Linked DNA regions of Pelagicoccus sp. SDUM812003. The protein of the gene in region 1 interacts with the protein of each later gene in a pairwise test. Links are inferred from orthologs where the notes say so. Each region holds a gene or a part of one and is shown in the gene's direction. Other genes may lie near its edges.

Region 1 (5,975 bases):
TGGAGAATGGGTTCGCATGGCGGAAACCCAGTCCACGCAATTCGCCTTCGATCTGCTGGCGGACGAGTTCTACAACAAGAACGCGCTCTACAGCAATGACGGCTACCGTCTCACCGAATTCGAGGTCTACGAGGACCACGATGTGGTGTACTACGCGGGAAGTTGGATGAAGGGTGGCCGCGATGGCGCTCCGGTGGTCGAAAAGCCCAAGGAAAAAAAGAAGGCTTCCTCTTTAGAGAAGTTTCGCTCCGACAGATAACCGACTTCTGGGGGGGGCGGTCTTTTCTAGTCTTCCGCGTCTGCGGGATAGGAGACGCCGATGGCGCTGCGCCATTCCTCCAGGTCGCGGGCCAGCCTAAGCGAATCTTCGACAGTCATTCCCGGAGCGCTTGGCTTTTCGGCGCGAACCAGGCTCGCAAAATGGTCCGCTTCTATGGCGTAGATTGGCCGGGAATCGTATCCACTGATTCGCTCGATCTCCTCTTGGCCGTTGCGGTGCAGACGGAGCTCCCATTCGCCGCCCAAGCGGGCGATGATCCATGGCACGGGAATCTCGACCCAGCCTTCGGATCCGAAGACGCGCGCAGTGTTTTCCAGTTCCCCCAGCGTTCCGGTAGCGATTTGGGCCGCGAGTCCGTTTTCGAATCGCATGGTCGCGAGGGCGAAGGTGTCCACTCCAGTATGAGGATCGAGCTGGCCTTTCAGTCCGCTCAGCGAGCCGCGGAGTTTCGTTTCTCCAGATGCGATCTGGGCGATGAGATGCGCGAAGGATAGCGGGTAGCAGCCTACATCCAGTATGGCGCCTCCTCCCAGCCTCTTGTCGAAGAGGCGCCCTTGAGGATCGTAGTTCGCTTTGAAACCGAAGCTCGCTTGCACGAACTGAACCTCTCCGATTCGCCCCTCGGAAATGAGACGGACAAGCGCTTCAGTCTGGGGATGGCAGCGGTACATGAACGCCTCCATCAACTGCACCTCGGCTTTTCGCGCGGCTTCCGCGACGCTCTTCGCCTGGCGCAGATTCATGCTGAGCGGCTTTTCGCAAAGCACATGCTTGCCCGCTTTCGCTGCCATGATGGCCATCTCGGCATGAAAGGGATGGGGCGAGCCGATGTAGACGGCCTCGACCTCCTCATCGGCCAGCAGCTCCTGATGGCTGCCGTAGGCCCGTCCGGCATCGAATTCGCGAGCGAAGGTCGCGGCTGAGGCTTGACTGCGACTGGAGACCGCTAGCAGCTTCCCGGAATGGGAATGGTTGAGCCCGTGGGCGAAACGGCCCGATATGTACCCAGTTGCGAGGATGCCCCAGCGTAGTTTTTCCATGGTGACAGATTGATTGAGGATGGGAACGAAGCGAGGCCAGTATCATTCGCGAACTCCCGCTCGAGGCACAAGGAGTATTTCCGGAAATCACGGGTTTCGCGTTCGTTTGCGAAACGGCTTTGCGATTGCAAAGGGTCTGCCAATGGCCTCCAGTGTGGCATGGATTTCGAGTTGTGGCGCTGGAGCATGTTCGCCTTGGCCGCTTTGATCATCGGTTTGAGCAAAAGCGGGGTGCCGGGCCTGGGAATCCTCAATGTAGCCATTTTTCAAATACTGTTGGATGCGAAAGACGCAGTGGGATTTGGTCTGCCGCTGTTGATCATGGGAGACTTCTGCTCGTTGCTAATCTATCGTCGCCATGCCGAATGGAAGCATGTGCTGAGGCTGGTGCCCTGGGCAGTGATCGGGGTGATCGCAGGGTGGTTCACTCTTGGGAAAATGGATGGTTCGCAAGCTCGATTGGTCATCAGCCTGGTATTGGCGGCCATGCTGGCCCTTCATGCCGCCAGACAGCGATGGCCGAAGCTGATCAGCGAGGCCTTGCCGCATAGCTATGGGGCTGCGGCGTCGATTGGAGTCATCGCCGCGTTCGTCTCTACGCTGGCAAATGCAGCCGGTCCCATCATGATCCTTTTCCTTCTCGCCATGCGTCTGCCAAAGATGGCGTTCATGGGCACCAGCGTCTATTTCTTCACCTTTCTCAATCTCTTCAAGGTGCCGTTTCTCCACCAGCAGGGGCTGGTCAACTGGGGCAGTTTGGAAGCCAACCTCAAGCTGGCCCCATTCGTGGCGGCGGGAAGCCTGCTCGGCTATTTCTTCGCTCGAAAGATTAGCCAGAATTGGTTTGAGCGCATCGCGTTTTGGTTAACGGTAGTGGCCGTGGCTTACATGCTCTACCTCTCGTTCTAGTCGATGGCACGCAAAGGCGTCAGACAGCTTTGGAAAGACAAGGTCGAAGGCCGATCCACAAGCGGCGCTCCGATTTCGGTCCCGTTGGCGAAACGTCGATTCGAGGGCGCCATTCTCGGCATCGATCCGAGCTTGCGCGGCACGGGGCTCGCGGTGGTCGAGTTTGGCAATAGCGGGCGGGCCGTATTGCTGCATAGCAAGACCCTGAAGCTCAAGCCAAGCCTGTCCATGGCGAGCTGTCTCGGTCAGATATGTCAAGAGGTGCTCCAGATATTGGATACGAGAGAGATCGATATAGTCGCCCTCGAACAGACGATTTTCGTGCAGAACTTTCAAACGGCCCAGATCCTAGGGGCGGCGCGAGGCGCCGCTATCGCGGCCGCCGCCATGCGCGGCAAGGAGGTATTCGAATACCCTCCGCTGAGAGTGAAGCAGGCGGTGGTAGGGCACGGGCGAGCGAGCAAGGAGCAGGTCGCAAAAACCATTCGAAGCTTGCTGGGCCATGGGGCGACGCTGGCGCTCGATGAATCCGACGCGGCGGCGGTGGCCTTCACCCACGCGTTCACTGGAGCTCATTGAGCTGTACCGGTGCGGCGAATACCGTCCGAAAGCGGTTCGAGACGATCTGGCGAAAGGAGCGTGTTTTTTCCATGCGTTTCTCGCTCAAAGCCGGCAGCAAAAAGGGTCACTTCGAAAAGTGACCCTTTTGAGGGCTGGCGGTGACGCCGGCGTTAGGGGGGAACTTTGTGAGGAGGGCCCGGGAGGGCGGTTATTCGCCGTGCAAATGAGGGCGGGCGAGTTCGACGTCCTGATTGCTGTAGTGGCGATCCAGACGTTTGATTTCCAGCTTCATCAGCAGCGAGACGACCAGGGCTACTACGAAGGCCCCGCCGAAGACGTAGAGGCTTTGCTGGTAGCTATGGGTCTTTTCGTAGACGTACGAGTTCAAGGTGGGGCCAACCACTCCGGCCAGCGACCAGGCGGTCAGGATGAAGCCGTGGATGGTGGGCATTTCCTTGAGTCCGAAAAGGTCGGAGATGTAGGCCGGGATGCTGGCGAATCCGCCGCCGTAGCAGGTCAGGACCAGAAAGGTGACGGCCATGAACGCGATAGGGGAACCGGTCAGATTCGCGAGCAAGGGGAAGGCGATGATTTGGATGACGAAGAAGGCCACGTAGGTGTTCGAGCGGCCGATGACGTCGGAGAAGGAAGCCCATATGATGCGACCGAGGCCGTTGAAGAGGGAGATGCCCATGACCAGCAAGCTGGCCATTTCCACGGGCAGACGCACCATCTCGTAGCCCATCTTCTTCGCGGTGGCGATCACTGCGATACCGCAGGCCACGTTGATGAAGAGCATGATCCAAAGTCCGTAGAAGCCAGGGGTGCGAATCGCCTCCATGGCGGTCATCTCGCCGTTTGACTTGATCTTCTTGGCCTTGGCGGGATCGCCGGCGGCGAACTTCTCCGCGTAGCCATCTGGAGGAGGGGCGATGTAGAGGGCGCTGGGAACCATCACGCAGAGGTAGATGATGCCGAGGAAGAGGAAGGCCTTGGTTATGGAACTCTTGTTGTAGATCAGGGTGGAGCGATAGCCCTCTGTCTCCGCCTTGAGAGCCTTGTACTCGGCAGAGTCGGTTTTTTCCGCTCGGAAAAGCTCGGCCGCTTGGTGGCTCTTTTCCTTGAAATCGGCGACGCTCGGAGCGCCAGCGACCATTGCTGCGGCTGCGGCGGCATCGCTTTCCAAGGTCTGCAGGTAGTCGTAGGTTCTGATTTCGTCGCTAAGAACGATTTCGTCCTGGGTGGGGACGAAGATGTCGATCAGCTGAGCGCAGATCAAACCTCCGAAACCGAAGCCCATGATAGCCAGTCCAGTGGCTAGGCCACGACGATCGGGAAACCATTTCACCAAAGTGGAGACCGGGGAGATGTAGCCCAGTCCGAGACCGATGCCGCTTATCACGCCGAAGCAGAGGTAGAACAGCCAAAGGCTTTCCAGATAGCATGCGAGCGAGGATCCCAGCAGACCCAAGCTGAAGAAGACCGCCGAAAGCAGTCCGCCCTTGGACGGACCTTTGCGCTCGATGAATCGCCCGAGGAACGCGGCCGATAGACCAAGGAAGAAGATGGCGATGCTGAAGGCGACCGAGGTGTTGGTGGATGTCCAACCAAAGGTGTTTTCCAGGGGCATCTTCCAGGCGCTATACGCGTAGACGGAGCCGATTGAGACATGCACGCCTACAGCGGAGGCGGCGATGAGCCAGCGGTTTTTTTCTTTCTTCATGGCTGTTTGGGTAGGAGCGATCGGCTCCGGGAGGGTTTTTAAATGGCTTTGACTCCGTAGCGGGCGAAGATGCAGCGGGCGCGTTCGACCTCCTCAGCGGAGGGAGTGGGCGTGTTTTCAAGCTGATAGGGAAGGCCGAGGCGCTTGTATTTGTCCTCGCCCATTTTGTGGAAGGGGAGAATTTCCACGCGCTCGACGTTCTCCAGGGTGGAAACGTATTGGGCGAGTCCATCGATGTTGCTTTCAGCGTCGGTGAGGCCGGGCACGAGCACGAAACGAATCCACACCGGCTTGCCCATGTCGGAGAGCCGATCGGCGAATTCCAGGGTCGGGCTGAGATCGACGCCGGTCACTTCGCGATAGGTGCTGGGATTCCAGCTCTTTATGTCGAGCAGGACCAGGTCGACGTTTTCCAGTAGCTCGTCGGAGGCCTTGTATCCAAGAAATCCTGACGTGTCGAGGGCGGTGTGGATGCCAGCCTCCTTCGCTCCCTTGAAGACGGCATGCAGGAAGTCGGGCTGCATCAAGGGCTCGCCGCCGCTGATGGTGAGGCCGCCCTTTCGCAGAAAGTTCTTGTAGCGAACCACATCGGCCAGCACGTCGCTGGCGCTCTTGAGCTCGCCGCGCGGTCGGCCTTGGGCGTCCGGGTTGTGGCAGTACTGGCAGCGCAGGGGACATCCGGAAAGGAATAGGATGTAGCGCAGCCCGGGGCCGTCCACGGTGCCGCAGGTTTCGATGGAGTGGATGTTGCCGAGGGCTTCCATGAATGCTCCGTCGTTGGGCGGCGCCTGGCAGCTCTGGCAGGGGGAATAGACTGTTGAAGACATGACTTGGTGTGTGGCGCTGTCTTATGGCGTGAGTTTCCGCTCCACGTCTGACCCGCCGGCTCTGGGAGCCGGCAGGACAGGTATGAGTGCGGGGAGATTAGAAGCGTTCGTGGAAGGTGCGGGTGATGACATCCAGCTGCTGCTCACGCGTCAGCTTGATGAAGTTCACCGCGTAGCCAGATACGCGTACCGTGAGCTGCGGATACTTTTCCGGATGCTCCATGGCGTCCATCAGCGTTTCCTTCTCGAAGACGTTCACATTGATGTGATGTCCCTTTTCGGCGAAGTAGCCGTCAAGCAGGTTGCTTAGGTTGCTGATGCGTTCGCTCGAGGTTTTGCCGAGGGCCTTCGGCACGATGGAGAAGGTGTAGGAAATCCCGTCCTGCGAGTGCTCGTACGGGAGCTTGGCTACGGAAGCCATGGAGGCGACGGCGCCTTTGGTGTCGCGGCCGTGCATCGGGTTGGCTCCAGGAGCGAAGGGCTCGCCCGCCTTGCGACCGTCAGGAGTGCTGCCGGTCTTCTGTCCGTAGACCACATTGGACGTGATCGTCAGAACGGACTGGGTGGGAACCGAGTTGCGGTAGGTCGGCTGAGCCCGGACCTTGTCCATGAAGGTTTCCACCAGCTTGTTGGCG
Region 2 (4,602 bases), on another replicon or contig:
AAGTACCCGCACGTCAACCACATCAAGGAAGCCGGCGGCAGCGTGGAGCGCGTCGACGAGCTCAAAAAGGCCATGGGGGACGATCTTGTGGTGCTCAGCGGCGACGACAGCCTGACCCTTCCCTTCATCTGCTCCGGCGCCGAAGGCGTGATTTCGGTGGCCTCCAACGTGATCCCCGAACAGGTGGTCGCTCTGGTCAAGGCCGCCCGCTCGGGAGATCTCACCACCGCCAGCAAGCTGCACCAGAAGCTCTACCCGCTCTTCAAGAATCTTTTCATCGAGCCCAATCCAGTCCCGGTGAAGGCATGCATGAAGCAGGTCGGCCTGCTGGAAAGCAGCCGCGTACGCCTGCCGCTCTGCGAAATGACCCCAGAAAACAAGCAGCAGGTTCTTTCCATTTTCGAATCCTTGCAGTCGGAGCTTTCCGCTCAAGCGTAGCCTAAAGCCATGTCACTCAAGATTTGCATCGTCGGCTCCAAGGGCCGCATGGGTCAAGCCATCGCCGAAGCGGCGATCGAAGCCGGACACCAGGTCTCCAGCAAGGTGGATGTAGGCGACGACCTCGCCGCTGGCATCGCAGCTGCGGACGTGGTGATCGATTTCTCCTTCCACACTGTGACCAAGTCCGTATTTCGGGCCGCCGTCGAATTCGGCAAACCGGTCATCTGCGGCACTACCGGACACTCGCAGGAGGAAAAGGCCGAGCTGCTCAAGATCGCGGAAAAAACCGCCACGGTCTGGGCGGGCAACTTCTCCATCGGCGTCAATCTGCTTTGCTACCTGGTGGAAAAAGCGGCTGCCGCCCTGCCCGCCGACTACAACGCGGAAATCGTGGAAATGCACCACCGCCTGAAGAAGGACGCGCCCAGCGGCACCGCCCTCATGCTAGCCGACGCCGTGCTGGAACCGCGCGGACTGAGCTACGACGATCTGCGACACGGTCGGGAGGGCATCACCGGCGAGCGCACCCAGCGCGAAGTGGGCATGCACTCGCTGCGCGGTGGCGACGTGGTCGGAGACCATACGGTGATCTTTTCCGAAATCGGGGAACGCGTAGAGCTCACTCACAAGGCCTCCAGTCGAGCCATTTTCGCTCGCGGCGCCGTCAAGGCCGCCGAGTGGGCCGTGGGCAAGAAGCCTGGCATCTACAGCATTCGCGAAGTCCTCGGACTGGCCTGATGATCGTCACCATCGAGGGCATCCTAGAACGAGCCACGCCGCTGACCGCTATCATCAGCGCCGGCGGACTGGGCTACCTGGTCAACATCCCGGTGACCACCGCCGCAAAGCTTCCCTCGGTGGGGAAATCGGTGAAACTGCACACCCACGCCGTCTACCGCGAGGACTCGCAGTCCTTGTACGGATTCGCCAGCGAAGCGGAGCGCGATTTCTTCGCCCTTCTCATCGACAAGGTTTCCGGCGTCGGCCCTAAAGTCGGTATCAGCATGATGAGCAAGCTGGAGCTTGGCTCGCTCATTTCCGCCATCTCCAGCGGTGACGCGGTCCTGCTCGCCAAAACTCCAGGCATCGGAAAGAAAACGGCGGAACGGGTCATCATCGAGCTGAAAGACAAGCTGCTCGTCTTCGCCAAGCCCTCCGATACGGAAACCGCCTTCGAGCTCCAGTCTGGCCCCAATTCCGTCACCCTTCCTGCTCCCAAGGCGGAAGACGACGCGGTCGCCGCTCTGGTGGCCCTTGGCTACAAGCAGACCGAAGCCAGCAAATCGATCGGAAAGGCAGTACAGGCTCTCGGCCCATCCGCCACAACCGAGCAGCTCATCAAGGCTGCCCTCAGCTGACGAAGCGCTCGCGACTCGCCAACGTTGCCAAGGCCTTGCTTGGCATCAAAAAAATCGCGAAGCGAATCGAGATTGCGAGCCTCCCCTAGGGGCGACTCCGTTCCCGCAAGGTCGCCGCAGCTCGCTCGAGATCGAAACGCACGCTGCTATCCGCAACGATGCCATCTTCGCGAGCGTCGACCGCCTGCAGACCGTAGTCGTTGGCCGCTCGCTCCTGAGAGCTCACCGCCTCGTGCTCGAAGGTAGATGCCTGCACCGGCTCGCCGAACGCGAAATTCTGCTGCCACTTGTGCTCCGGCTTGCTCTTGGAGCCCACTTCGAAACGAGCGAACTCCACTCCGAGAGGTGGAGCGAAGGAGGTCGCGGTCTTTGCCTCCTGGAAGATGGATTCCAAATCGAAGGAAACCACTTCGAAGGAATCCTCCAAACGATAGCTTTTCCCATCGATCTCTTCGACCTTCATCACCTGCAGCGGTTCGGCCTGCGCCACGTTCACGCTGGTCTTGGCAGGCGGCGTTTCCGCAATCAGCGGCTCCGCCAAGGCCGGCCTTGAGACGAAGGGAGAGAGATTCTGGGCGGCCAAAGCGAGCAGTCCCACCGCCGCCGCCATCCCCCCCAGGGCGTACACTTTCTGACGCCAAGCAGGGGCTGCCTTTTCAGGATTGGAATACGCGTCACCGAGCTGAGCGCAGGCCTGATGGATCTGGCGATATTGCAGATAGATTCGATGATACTCGGGGTTGCGGCGAACCGCAGCGATCAGTTTCTCCGATTCTTCCGACGACAGTTCATCATCAAGGTAGAGATTCAGCTTTTCGATGAAGCGCTCTTTATTCATAGAAGCTCGTGACCCATCTTTTCGCGCAGGCTTTCCCGCGCTCGGGCGATCCTGCTTTTGACCGTGCCGATGCTGATTTGCAACTCGTCGGCGATTTCCTCATAGGAAAGATTCTTAACGTTTCGCAAAACCAGGGCCTCGCGATGCTTTTCGTTCAGCTCCTGCATGGCGGCAGCCACCCGGTCCTTGAACTCGTTCGTCACCGCGATGTCCTCCGGCGACTCCACTTCGGCCGGAAACACTTCAGCCAAGGTCGTGCTCGACTCGGCTGCGATCGGCTGATCGAACGAGACCGACTTGTCGCGCTTGCGGCGCCACCAATACCAGTAGCGATTCCGGGCTAAATTGGTCGCGATCTGGTAGAGCCAGGTCGAGAAGCTGGAATCGCCACGGAACTTGTCCAAGCCCCGGTGGGCGCGGATGAAAGCGTCCTGCGTGACCTCCTCTGCGTCCTGCGTATTGCGCAGGAGCTTGTGCACCATCGCGTAAATGCGATCCCAATAGCGAGAAACCATCTCTTCGAAGGCCGAATCGTCTCCGGCCTTGAAGCGCGCGATGAGCGCTTTGTCTAAGGCGACTTCTTGAGCTTTAGATGACATAGCAGTTGTTGTCGCTTTGGGACGTCCCTTTTCGACTAGAGTTCCCATTTTTCCTCCTTTTTACACACCCAGGATAAAGCCCTGTTCTCCAGCGCATTACGCCGTCAAACCTCCGCCCCTCAGCAGTCTTTTCGAGCTTATCCATAGCAGTTGTTGCGGTTTTGATCCAATTGACCCGCCTTTCGTTCAAAATAAAGTCGGGTCGCTCTCCTAATGATCTATACGCGCCGTGACCGATCTCGGTTGCTCAGATTCCAGCGTTTTAGCTGATCGCCCCTCACTACGAAGCCCGATTCTCAGGGCGGTTTCGGCTGAATCAAGCCCGAAAAGCGCGCGGAAAAATTAGGACTTGCCAATCCCCGACCGAAGGCCTGTATTCCCCCACTTTCGAAACGCCCTCCGGGCAGATGGGTCGATAGCTCAATCGGTAGAGCAGTTGCCTTTTAAGCAATTGGTTCTGGGTTCGAGTCCCAGTCGGCCTACCAAATAAACCGCTGATTATCAGCGGTTTTTTTGTATCTTTCGGTTCTCGGCCGCGAACGAGTCGGCTCTAAACTTCTGCGTCCCCCAGCTCAGTTGCACCCCTAAAACAGCCAACTCCCTGCGGACAACGAGCAATTCGGAATCGATCGTCAGTCGTGAGCCCCGTGACAAGACTGCAGGGCACGCCACGATAGCTCTTCCTGCATCTCGTTCCTGTATCGGCGAAACGCGGCAGGCTGGTTCCTTGCAAGAAGACCTAGGGTCTCCAAGCGCCAAAAGCGCGAAGCGATGCAAGGCGATTGACATAACTTGCTGAGCTTCTAACGTTTGCCCATGCATCTCTTCTCGAATGCGTCCAAGGCCCTGCTGTCTTTGCTCTCCTTGGCCTGCCTCCTCGCCACTCCCCTGGCCAGCCACGCTACAGAAGCGACGCAGACCGGTCCACACCGCGTGCTTTTCCTCAGCTCGTACAACCACGATTTTCCCGTGGTGAGCCACCAGCTCGAGGGAGTGCTGCAACTGACTCACTTCGACTATCGGGGCCGAGGCGTCTCGCTCGAGGTGCACATGATGGACACCAAGCGCTACGCGCCTGCCGGACAATTCCCTATCGCTCGGGAGCAGCTGAAAGGTCTCGTCGCGAATCACGGAGCCTACGACCTGATTATCTCCGCGGACGACAACGCCCTGCATTTCCTCAGGAAGGAAAAGGACGCCTTGTTTGGCGAAAGCACGCCCGTTGTTTTCTTCGGCGTAAACGACAAAGCCTTCGCTCGCGAAAGCGTCTTGGAGCCGGAGTACACCGGCATCATCGAAAAGGAGCCAATCCGAGAAACCGTCGAGTCCGCGTTTTCGCTGCTGCCACAGCTGCGCACGCTCTGGG

What was found.
Region 2: the proteins of QEH54_RS20135 (region 1) and ruvA interact in binary tests that used the Escherichia coli proteins (3 or more experiments, as listed by UniProt). The link is inferred for Pelagicoccus sp. SDUM812003 from one-to-one orthologs.

The regions. Positions count from the first base shown.
Region 1 is NZ_JARXHY010000019.1:37,173-43,147, reverse strand. The notes cover bases 1,275-4,020. They hold QEH54_RS20135 (crossover junction endodeoxyribonuclease RuvC), read left to right. Parts: upstream 1,275-2,232; coding sequence 2,233-2,808; downstream 2,809-4,020. Other genes in these bases: QEH54_RS20130 (OFA family MFS transporter), read right to left, coding at 2,999-4,020; QEH54_RS20140 (sulfite exporter TauE/SafE family protein), read left to right, coding at 1,480-2,229; QEH54_RS20145 (Gfo/Idh/MocA family oxidoreductase), read right to left, coding at 1,275-1,320. Outside these bases: QEH54_RS20150 (hypothetical protein), read left to right, coding at 1-259; more of QEH54_RS20145, read right to left, coding at 286-1,274; more of QEH54_RS20130, read right to left, coding at 4,021-4,513; pflA (pyruvate formate-lyase-activating protein), read right to left, coding at 4,552-5,340; pflB (formate C-acetyltransferase), read right to left, coding at 5,438-5,975.
Region 2 is NZ_JARXHY010000016.1:114,162-118,763, forward strand. Bases 1-2,988 are described here. They hold ruvA (Holliday junction branch migration protein RuvA), read left to right. Parts: upstream 1-1,178; coding sequence 1,179-1,799; downstream 1,800-2,988. Other genes in these bases: dapA (4-hydroxy-tetrahydrodipicolinate synthase), read left to right, coding at 1-438; dapB (4-hydroxy-tetrahydrodipicolinate reductase), read left to right, coding at 448-1,179; QEH54_RS18840 (hypothetical protein), read right to left, coding at 1,885-2,637; QEH54_RS18845 (sigma-70 family RNA polymerase sigma factor), read right to left, coding at 2,634-2,988. Outside these bases: more of QEH54_RS18845, read right to left, coding at 2,989-3,236; QEH54_RS18855 (response regulator), read left to right, coding at 4,053-4,602. UniProt on the Escherichia coli protein: The RuvA-RuvB-RuvC complex processes Holliday junction (HJ) DNA during genetic recombination and DNA repair.